One region of the Pseudobacillus sp. FSL P4-0506 genome, then DNA from elsewhere that is predicted to be linked to it. Evidence: riboswitches for the same ligand, from Rfam matches in the RefSeq annotation. Region 1 holds a riboswitch; the other holds the start of a gene.
The links. Region 1 has a riboswitch for cyclic di-GMP ahead of MKZ02_RS19035 (HAMP domain-containing methyl-accepting chemotaxis protein). Riboswitches for the same ligand answer to the same signal wherever they lie in the genome.
Positions count from the first base shown of each region.

Region 2: another riboswitch for cyclic di-GMP. It lies ahead of MKZ02_RS21965 (sensor domain-containing protein); the one in region 1 lies ahead of MKZ02_RS19035 (HAMP domain-containing methyl-accepting chemotaxis protein).

Region 1 covers NZ_JBBOOI010000001.1:3,864,573-3,870,181, reverse strand. The annotation lists gene eutH (ethanolamine utilization protein EutH) at 60-1,319, shown strand; gene MKZ02_RS19040 (hypothetical protein) at 1,596-1,865, shown strand; cyclic di-GMP riboswitch class I at 2,202-2,289, shown strand; gene MKZ02_RS19035 (HAMP domain-containing methyl-accepting chemotaxis protein) at 2,399-4,105, shown strand; gene MKZ02_RS19030 (MFS transporter) at 4,143-5,315, opposite strand.
Region 2 covers NZ_JBBOOI010000002.1:9,588-15,196, reverse strand. The annotation lists gene MKZ02_RS21975 (TrmB family transcriptional regulator) at 210-1,037, shown strand; gene MKZ02_RS21970 (response regulator transcription factor) at 1,407-1,574, opposite strand; cyclic di-GMP riboswitch class II at 2,239-2,321, shown strand; gene MKZ02_RS21965 (sensor domain-containing protein) at 2,395-4,551, shown strand; gene MKZ02_RS21960 (methyl-accepting chemotaxis protein) at 4,611-5,609, shown strand, end outside.

The DNA of each region.
Region 1 (5,609 bases):
TTACTGGTGTGGAAATTTTTAACCGCACGACCACTTTGCAACTGAAAGGGAGAATGTCTATGGAGCATCTCGGTACTTATGTGATTTATGTAATTATGGCCTTTGTTATTATCGGAGCGATCGCAGCTGTGCGCAACGAAGAAGAAGGAATGGGCAAAGAGTTCATTCAGGGGATTCACACAATTGGACCGATTTTTATTCCGATTGCTGCTACATTAGCATCAATTCCGTACTTATCAAAGTTTATTGAATTTGCTTTTGGTCCACTCTTTTCTGCAATTGGGGCTGATCCAGCTATGGCCGCCACTACCCTTATTTCAAGCGACATGGGGAGCTATCAGCTGGCTGATGTGCTGGCTAGTGATCGTGAAAATTGGATTATTGCCACTGTTAACGGCATTATTATGGGGCCTCATATTATTTTTACTATCCCTGTTGCACTTGCTATGTTGCAAAAGCGCGATCATAAATATTTAGCGCTTGGAATGATGTCCGGCGTTTTGACTGTACCGATTAGCGTTTTTATTACAACGAGCATTTTGGCACTGACAGAAACGAAGATCAGGGACACAATCAGCACGACGGCTGAGCCGACCTATCAATTGTCCATGTCTATTGGGACAATTTTAATTAATCTTATTCCGTTAACGGCGGTTGGAATATTTATTGCTGTCGGTTTGAGAATGTTTCCTAATCTGATGATCAAAGGCTTTATGGCCATTGGGTGGTTTATGAGCACAGCTATGAAACTCGTACTGGCATGTACGATCGTCGAATATTTTACCGGCGTATTTACTGCCATATTTGGCCATTGGGGATTCGATCCAATTATTGCCGATGCAAAAGATCAATTTAGAGGACTGGAAATTGCCGGTTATATCGGTATTATGCTTGCAGGAGCTTTCCCGATGGTTTATGCCATTCAAAAGTATTTGGCAAAGCCGCTGCAATTCTTCGGCAAGCTGCTCGGTTTAAGCAGCATCGGCAGCGCAGGGGTAATTGCAGCCACAGCCAATCCTCTGGCACTTTTTAAAATTATTAAAGACATGCCAGCAAAAGATAAAGTATTAACGATTGCTTATGCCATTTCAGGTGGATGGATGATCGGGGATCAATTGGCATTTCCAGCTAACTTCCAGCCGACAATTATTATCCCAGTAATGCTCGGTAAGTTTCTTGGTGCTGTTTTGGCGATTCTTCTATGCTACTGGATTTCTATCCCGAAAGCATTGGAGATTGAACGGCTGGAGAAGTTAGAGAACAAGACAAAGAAACAACAAAATACAGCAGCTGAAGATCCACTTGAAGCAACTAGCTGATGATTCCATAGAGGTGCAGGATAAAGACTGCATCTCTATTTCTTTGTCTTTATATGTATAAGAAAAACTTTTACAAGGGAACAGTTATAAGGGGATTAAAAACAAGGCTGTCAATGAATTGTTCAATAGAAGCATGAAATATAATAGCCAGGTTGTCATTGAAAGCGCCAGCTGAATATAATAGTGTAAATCATGTTTTCGTTTGTGCTGCTCATCATGTCGCGGGAATTAGACGGGAAAACAAACTCGCGGAAGGCGGGGTATGGGGGCATTAACTTGTATAAAGCAGGAGCTTGGGTAAAAATCAAAAACAGAAATGCCGTTGGATTTGTATTGGAAGCAAGCTACCATGGTGCGATGGTGTTTGTGATCAGAAATGGAAAGCCAGTTGGAGAACACAGATACAGCTATCATCAGTTGACACTGATGAATGACGATTTAACAGCGGATGAACTTCTTGATTTAGCTAGACTAACAGTGGATTTAAATCAGAAAGAATGGTTTATGGAAGTAACAGAACGGATGAAGGAGATATCTGGTGGATAGCGTGGAATCATTTACTATTTTGTTGTGTAAGGAAATAATATTACGAGAGAAAAGGTTCAGCTAATAATGATATGCTGAACCTTTTTTATTATCCACTCTTCATTTTATCTCCTTTTGTAACTGATTTAGTAATTTATACTCATATGCATGTACTTATATAAATTGGTTTTTGATTGGCGCTGTTTTTCGCAACTATCTCACTTGATTAGATTATATAGTGGATGGAACTACCACATTACTTATGAAAAAGACAGAATAGAACAAATAGTTATAATTGCTTAAATTGGTAAAATTATGTATGATTGAGAAAAGGGATATGTGACTATTTATCTATATTATCTATACTGGCAAACTCGATGAAAGTCGGGGACGCAAAGCCACAGGTCTAAAACATGGAATGTACCATGATGGCCGGGCTGCCGAACTGTTTTTTTACAAAGAGCTCTTCTGGCCGTCCGCGTAAAGTTATTTTTGGATTTACGTTGACGAAAGGAGCTCTTTTATTTTTGTAAAGACAGAAGGAGGGGGAAGTCTTGGTATCGAAGCTGCTAAAAAATTTAAGTATTGGAAAAAAGTACGGATTGGCTTTAGGAGTGGTTATTCTACTTTTCTGTCTCTCTGCCATAGTTGTTTACGTAAAGCTGGTAGATGTTAAAGAGAATATTGCCGCTCTTGAGCAAAAGGGAGACCGAGCTATCAAAATGACAAAAATGGCTTCGTTATTCAGCGAACAAGACATTCGAATTGCGGATTATATTAATCACCCTGACGAGCGGTTTGTCAAAGGATTTGAGGAAAGGAAACAAGCCTTTACTAAGCTTGAAAAAGAATTAGAGGCAGCAATTAAAACAGAGAAAGAAGAAGAGGTTTTTGCGTGGATTAAAGGAAATAATAAAGAAGTAAGTAAGGTTTTCCATGATAAAGTTATACCTGCTGTCAAAAGTGGAGATGAATTAGAGACATTGCTCGCCAGACAAAGAACACAGGCTTTGAGAAGTGAAACGGTCGAAAAGCTGGCAGAATTGGAAAGCATGATTAATGAACAGCGAAAGTTAGCGTCTAATGAAGCAAAGCATAGTTTGAATGAATCGATTACTGTATTAATTTTCTCCATTATTTTATCTGCAGCCATTGGCTCGGCAGCTGTTTTTATGATCAATCGTCTGGTGAGACATCACTTGAACCGGGTGGTTGAGATGGCCGACAGTATTTCGGAGGGGAATCTACAGATCAAGAAAAGTAATTATGAAGGGGAAGATGAGATTGCCCAGCTCAGCTCGGCTATGAATCAAATGCTCGAGAGCTTACAGGATATAATCCAGAAAATTACCGTTACATCTGAAATAGTAACCAGTCAAAGTGGAGAGCTGACCGAGGCGGCTAGTGAAGTGAAAGCGGGCAGCCAGCAGGCAGCAGCTACTATGCAACAACTTTCGGCGGGAGCCGAATCCCAAGCCCATGAGGTAAATGACCTTTCAGAGGTCATGGCCAGCTATATTGAAAGGGTTCAAGAAGCAAATAGCAGCGGCGAACACATTTATATAGCCTCAAAAGCTGTTTCAGAATTAACTACTGAGGGAAAACGCTTAATGAGTTCCTCTGTCAATCAGATGAGAGAGATTGACAAAATTATGCAGGCTTCTGTTGAAAGAGTAAGAGGACTTGATCGTCAATCACAAGAAATTTCATCATTAGTAGCAGTCATTCAGGCCATTGCTGAACAAACGAATTTATTGGCGTTAAATGCTGCGATTGAAGCAGCAAGGGCAGGTGAACATGGAAAAGGGTTTGCTGTTGTTGCAGCTGAGGTACGCAAATTAGCCGTCCAAGTCTCTCACTCTGTAAAAGACATTACAGCTATTGTTTCAGATGTTCAACAAGAGTCATCTGAGGTTGCTCATTCCTTGGAAGCTGGTTACATAGAAGTTGGGAAGGGGATGGGTCAAATTCAGACAACAGGAGCAATGTTTGAAAAAATTGATGCTTCTATTTCTGAAATGACAGAGAGAGTCCAATTTGTTTCCAAAAATTTGAACCAAATAGTAACGGGCAGTGAACAGATGAACAGATCGATTGAAAATATTGCGTCGGTTTCTGAAGAATCGGCAGCTGGAGTTGAACAAACTTCTGCCTCGATTCAGCAAACGAGCAGCTCAATGGAAGAGATTGCTGAAAATGCCGTAAAGTTGTCAAAACTGGCTGAGGACCTTAATGGCTTAGTGTGTAAATTTACTGTTTAAAAGAATATGCCCTCCTTGAGGAGGGCATAGAGATGATTTAAGCCGATACATTTTGTTTTGCGCGAGCAAATTGCCTTGTAGCAAATAAAACAACAGATGCAAAAAGGAAGGCAGCAAAAAGAAATTCCACTCGGTTCCCCATTTTATAAAATACTGCACCAATCATGGGACCAGCTGCCATGCCGAGGTAGCGAAAAAAATTATATGTCCCAATCGCTGTCGCCCGATTATGGAGAAAAGCGAGGCTTAGTAAGGTGGTTTGAACAGGGAGAGAAAGCCCTAGACAAAGACCGAATAAAGTAATGCTACCAACCAATAGCGGCAGCGAGACGGCAGCTATGATGACAAAGAGGATTGTAGCTGCAACATTTAATGAAGAGCTGAAAATAAGAAACTTTTTTGTATTAAAGTGCTCCTGCAAACGACTGCCTGCAAAGCTGCCGATAACAACACCTAGCGACATAGGAAGAAAAATAAGTCCTTTTTCGCTTGCGGATAATTGATAAAAGTCAGAAAGCAGGTGAGGCATAAACACCAAAAAGTTATAAAATGTAAAGTACTGAACAAACCCTAGAAGAATAACGACAGAACCGATCGGGTGTTTTAAAATAAAATAAAAGTCTCGGGGAGAAATTCTCCCACTTTCTTCTCCCGCTATCTTTGTTTCGGGTAAGAACTTATATGTCAATAGCCACATGATAACTCCAGTAGCAGCAAGTACCCAAAAAACCCCGTGAAATCCAGAGACCTCACCAACAATTCCCCCAATTACTGGGCCTACAACGGGACCAAGAGATACCATCATTTGGAAAGTCCCCATTGATCTTCCCAGTTGTTTCCCGGTAAATAAATCCCCAATTACAGTAGTAGCTACGACAGAGCCGACTGCAATACCGGCTGCCTGAACAGCGCGAAAGAAGATAAGAGATGGAATAGAAGGGGAAAGAGCCGCTCCAATCGATGCAGCTATGTAAATTAAAATTCCCGGCAACATAATCCTTCGTCTCCCCAGCTTGTCTGCAAGAGGCCCATAAACAATTTGCATAAGAGCTAGTACGAGAGTAAAAATAGAAATAGTTAAATTGATTACAAATTCAGAGGTATGAAACTGTTGCTGTACTTCCGGTATGAGTGGTGCATAGATGGTTTGTGTAAAAGGACCGAAAAAAGCAGCAAAAGCTACGACGTATACAATTAATTTTTTATTCAACCCGCATGACACCTTTCTTCAGCAGAAATTATTTCATATGTAAGAGCGCTCTCCAGGTACGGAACAGCAGGAATAACTATACATATATGAAAAGCACGAGTATATTGATGATAATTACTTAGGTAATTATATAGTTGCATATTGAAAATGTCTATACGATGATGGAGGCAAAGAATGAGCCTTTCCTTTTCAATAACAGCATCATTATAGAGAATATCCTTTGCGAATAAGGCTGAAACAGATGTAATCCTTTGCTTCCCGGGAAATAAATAATTAAGAAAAAAGCAGAGTCAC
Region 2 (5,609 bases), on a different contig from region 1:
CCATGCTTTTGTTTGGTCCACCACCGAGCCGCTGTCTCCAAAATTAAGGCCCTATTTTTTAGGATTACTTGCGGCTAACCTCCCGCTCTTAATAGTTGTTACTTAAGTAACAACTTATGGAAGTATATCAGCTACTCATGGAAAAAATCAACAGATTTTGCTAAAATACCAGTTACAAAGGTAGCGACTAAGGTTGTGTTGGAGGGCTTATGAAAGAAGACATTTTAGAAATATTAAAAAATCTAAATTTTACCGAGTATGAAGGGAAAGCATATCTTACTTTGTTGGAAGAATCGCCATTAACTGGCTATGCAGTAGCAAAAAATTCCGGTGTACCACGCTCAAGAATTTATGAAGTTCTGGACAGTCTTACCATGCGTGGAGACATTCTGGTTAGTCCTGGAAACACACCACAATATACACCTGTTCCTGCAAAAGAGCTAATTAAAAGCCGTCGAATGAAGGCAGAAGAGAATTTTGAAATGGCAGAAAAGTCATTAGCGGAGTTTGAACGTTCTGCAAATGACCGTGAAAACATCTGGAATATCACGGGACGCAATGAAATACTTGATAAGGTAAAAGCTTGTATAGCATCTGCAAAAAAAAGAATTCTCTTAGAGATTTGGAAAGAAGAATTTGAAGAATTGGAGTCTGAACTAAGACAGGCAGCAAAAAGAGGAGTTAATGTAACGATTATTATTTATGGGGAAATCGTCTCTGATTTTGCTAATGTTTACCTCCACTATATGGGTCATGAAATTACGGAAAAGTACGGTGGACGATGGCTAGTTATTAGTGGAGATGATTCAGAAGTAGTAGCAGGTATTGTCTCACTGGAGAAAGATAGCCGTGCAGCCTGGACGATGCATGTAGGCTTAGTCATGCCCATTACAGAATTCATGATTCACCATTTGTATCTCATGGAAATTATGGAGAAACATAAAGATCTTTTAGAAGAAAGTTTTGGGAAAAAACTCGTCAATTTACGCCGCAAATTTTCTATCCATCCGAATTTTAAAAAACATTACGTGGACTAAATTTATACTATTATTGTTTTATACAATATAAGAACAAAAGCATTACTTCATAGCAAATAATGCTTTTTTCTTAAACTAACAGGTATTAGAGTTCACAGGCGCGAGCAGCTTCAACAGCCATTGAACTTCAACAATTGGGCGCGACTGCTATGCGATACAGGTAGAAAATGAGCAACTTTTTATAAAAATGAAAATAAGGCTGCTGAATAAGAATCTATTTTTGATCAACCTTTTTCCAAAACATGATTTTTGTATATGCTGCTCAATAAAATGCACCAAGATATTTTTGGTCAAATTTTATTCCAATCTAGCACTACATCTGCTCATGATCGACTCATTTTTAAATTTAAGTACATTAGCTTGAATGTATTATTGTAAACTCTCCAAATTATGTACCTTAAAACAGAGGTTTGTACGATTATTAACATCAAATTTTTCGTAAAGGCTCTGTATATGTTTTTTTATAGTATTTTCACTAATAAATAGCATGTCGGCAATTTGTTTATTGGAATATTCCTTTTTCACGTAGCGCAACACGCCTCTCTCTAGGCGTTAAGGAATTTCCAAAGAAACCGTTTTCAATAACCAGTGCTCATGCAATCTTTGCGCTAAATACCTCAATATAATTTCAAGACACATAACCTCAGTTTTATTAATTTCTTTTTTATTTTTTGAAGTAACAAAGTCCACCAATCCAACAACTCTATTATCCTTTACTAAAAATATTCCTGTGTTGTTATAGAATCCATATTTGTCATAAAGCTATTAAAATACTCACTTTTTTCATAGTCTTTTTTTGATTGAAGATCGAGAAGCCCAATTACACGGCGCTTGGGGATAATGTGTTTTAGTTTGTAAGGAACTAATTGATCCATTTCAAAATAATTGTCTAAATAATCTTTAGTAATGGGGGTACCCCTTATTAGAAATAAATGTATTTTTATGATCAAGGATAAATTAGAAAATGATCAAACCTTTTATAAAATCCAAGCTTAAATGTTCTGAATAGGAATTCACTTTGATAAAACTTTTTCAAAATGAATTCCTAATTACGATAATCTTTTTAGTGCTAAATCTGTCGAGGGGAGGGAGTATTTTACTTCTTCTATATTTTCCATTTTTTATTGACTGTTTAGGCTAAAAGAACTATTATGTTCGTAAGAAGTTATTCAATTAAGCCATTTACTACTTAATATAATAGTCATATAGAGAAGCGATGAACAGCCATTTATATCTGGGCACTTGAATGGCTTGGAGCGACTAGTGCAACCGACTCTTTTCTTAGAGTCGGTTTTTTGTCGAATGGGTTTTATTTAACTTAAACATTATATATTTCATAGAGCTGGAGGAAAATAAATTGAAAAAAGCACCTGTTACACCGGATCTTTCTGAAATTTCTCACTTGATAGAGCCATTAGATGAAAAAAATAAACCAATTGAAGCCTTGTTAAAAGAGTTAAGAGATGTCAAATATGCACTGGATCAGTCTTCTATCATTGCTATCACTGATCAAAAGGGAAGGATCTTTCATGTAAATGACCAGTTCTGTAAAATTTCCAAATATAGCCGAGAAGAATTAATAGGTCAAGACCATCGTATTTTAAATTCAGGCTATCATTCTGGGGGAATTTTCAAACAAATGTGGGCTACAATTGGATCAGGAGAAACCTGGAGAGGAGAGGTGCGGAATAGAGCGAAGGATGGTTCTTTTTACTGGGTAGATACGACGATTGTTCCATTTTTAAATGATCAGGGAAAACCATATCAATATGTGTCGATCCGAAATGATATCAGTTCTCGAAAGAAAATGGAAGAAGAAATGCGAAGAAGCGAGGAGAAATACCGTTTAATTACGGAAAACTCAGCTGACTTGATTTCAATTATTGACAAAGAAGGAAACTTTCAATACATTTCTCCTTCTCATATAACAATACTGGGGCATGACATGTGTGAACTAAAGTCTAACCAGCTCTTCAAGTGGATTCATGAAGAAGATCAAAAGATTTTATACACTGAATTAAGATTGCTAGCTAAAAAGAAAAAAATGTCTTCGCAGATAGAGTTTCGTATTAGAACGAGCAGAAATCAGTATAAGGATATGGAAGCAAGAATTAGTCCCATTATGAACGGGGACAGAAAAGCAAAAGATTTCGTGTTTATCATGAGAGACATAACCGATCGGAAAAAGTCGGAAAAAATGATTTATCATTTAGCCTATCATGATACTTTGACCGATCTGCCGAACCGCAGATTGTTTATGAAGCATTTGCGGGAGGAGATTAAGAAAGCAAAAAGTTCCTCTTCTCAGCTTGCTGTAATGTTTATTGATTTAGATCGATTCAAATTTGTGAATGATTCATGGGGGCATGAGAATGGCGATTTCATTTTAACTAAAGCAGCCGAGCGTATTAAAAAGTCACTTCGTTCATCGGATTTAGTTGCCCGATTAGGAGGCGATGAATTCACTGTACTGCTAAGTGGCATATCCAAAATAGAAGAACTGGAGCGGCTGGTGGAACGGATTCATTTAGACTTCCAAGAACCGTTAGAAATCGCCGGCCAGATGTATACACCTTCCTGTAGTATCGGTATTGCGACCTTTCCGCAAGATGGAGAGAAAGCTGGTGAACTGTTGAGCAAAGCAGATACCGCTCTTTATTTTGTAAAAGAACGAGGCCGGAACGGATATGCCTTTTTCGAAGCAGAAATGGAAGAAAAGTCATTGGAGCGTATTTTATTAGAGAATGAGTTGAGAAAAGCGATTCAGCTTGAGCAGTTTCATATTGATTATCAACCGAAAATAGATCTTTCAAAAAACATATTAATTGGAATGGAAGCGCTCGTGCGTTGGAATCATCCAGAACTGGGGAAGATTTCTCCCAATAATTTTATTCCCTTGGCTGAAGAAACAGGAATAATTATCCCTTTAGGGGAATGGGTACTGCGCCGTGGGTGTGAACAAAATAAAGAATGGCAAGATAAGGGTTATACTCCGCTAAAGATATCCATCAATTTGTCTGCGCGCCAAATCTCGGACCCTGATATTGTAAGGAAAATTGAAAAGATTCTAATAGAAACCAGATTGGAGCCGAAATGGCTTGAGATTGAAGTGACAGAAAGTGTATTTGTTAATATTGAAAATGCAATAACTATTTTACAACAACTTAGAGATTTGGGGATTCATATCTCTATTGATGACTTTGGAACAGGGTACAGTTCATTTAGCTATATTAAGCATTTACCTGTCGATACGCTGAAAATTGATGCTTCGTTCATTCGGGATATTCATCAAAATAAGGAAAGTCAGGCTATTGTGCAAGCTGTCTTGACACTTTCACAAACCCTTGGCATCAATGTGATTGCAGAAGGGGTTGAAAATCAGGGACAGCTAAATGTTCTGAGAGAGGATGGCTGTCTCCAAGGGCAAGGTTTTTTATTTAGTAAGCCTTTGTCTAGTCAGGACTTTGAAGAGTATTTAAAAGAATCTGCCAGAGGTACGGGAATTAAGAGATAGATTAAAGAAGATGCATTAACGACAACGAGCAGCTATATAAGGATTGAGGGAGGAAAAGTATGAAGCTTTTTTCAAAGAAAACAAAGTCATGGATGGACTATTTGGATAATTCTGCGGCAAAAGAGATATCTACAGTAGGAGAAAGGGTGAAAGAACGGCTGGCATTTATGGGAGTCAGCCAAGAAACGCTGGATCATGTGAAGGAAGCTCTGCCCATTCTTCTTCCTTATAAAGAAGAAATAGTGAATCAATTTTACGAGCATATTACTTCTGTAGATCACCTTAAACAAATGATCACAGAACATTCTACAGTTGAGCGCTTAAGGCTGACAATGGAAAGGTATGTTGAGCAGCTCCTCCGAGCGGACGTTGATAAAGAATATATACTGACGAGAATCGTGGTTGGCCAGGTGCACAGCCGCATCCATCTGACAGCAGAACACTTTATTGCTGCGCATCATCTGCTGATTCAAATTATGACAACAATATTGATGGAGAAACTCCATCCGCATCCTAACCAAATGATGAAGATAGTTCTTGCCGTTCAGAAACTAGCAGCCTTCGACCAGCAGCTTATCGTTGAGGTTTACATGGAAGAAACATTTAAATCTTTTCTATTTGGTGTTTCTGACATGCTCAATGACATGACACAGCTGAATACAACAAAGCAGCTGATCACAGAAATGGACAATATAGTGAAGGAAAGTCATAATGTTACAGCTGCTGCCGAGGAAGTGAGCGCCTCTATTATGGAAGTAGCCGATCATTCCGTCAAAGTAGCTGAAAGAACAGATGAAGCCGTTCAATCGGCTGAGCAAAGCAAACAGGTTATTAATGAAGCCTTACAGGATATTCAAAAAGTGGGTCATGTCTACCGTGATGTGACGAGACAAGTCAATCAACTAAATGAGGAAATTGAGCAAATTCAAAGTGTAGTAAAAGTGATTCAAGAAATTACAGATCAAACGAATTTACTTGCTCTAAACGCGAGTATTGAAGCAGCGCGTGCCGGAGAACATGGAAAAGGCTTTGCGGTTGTAGCGAAAGAGGTTCGGAAG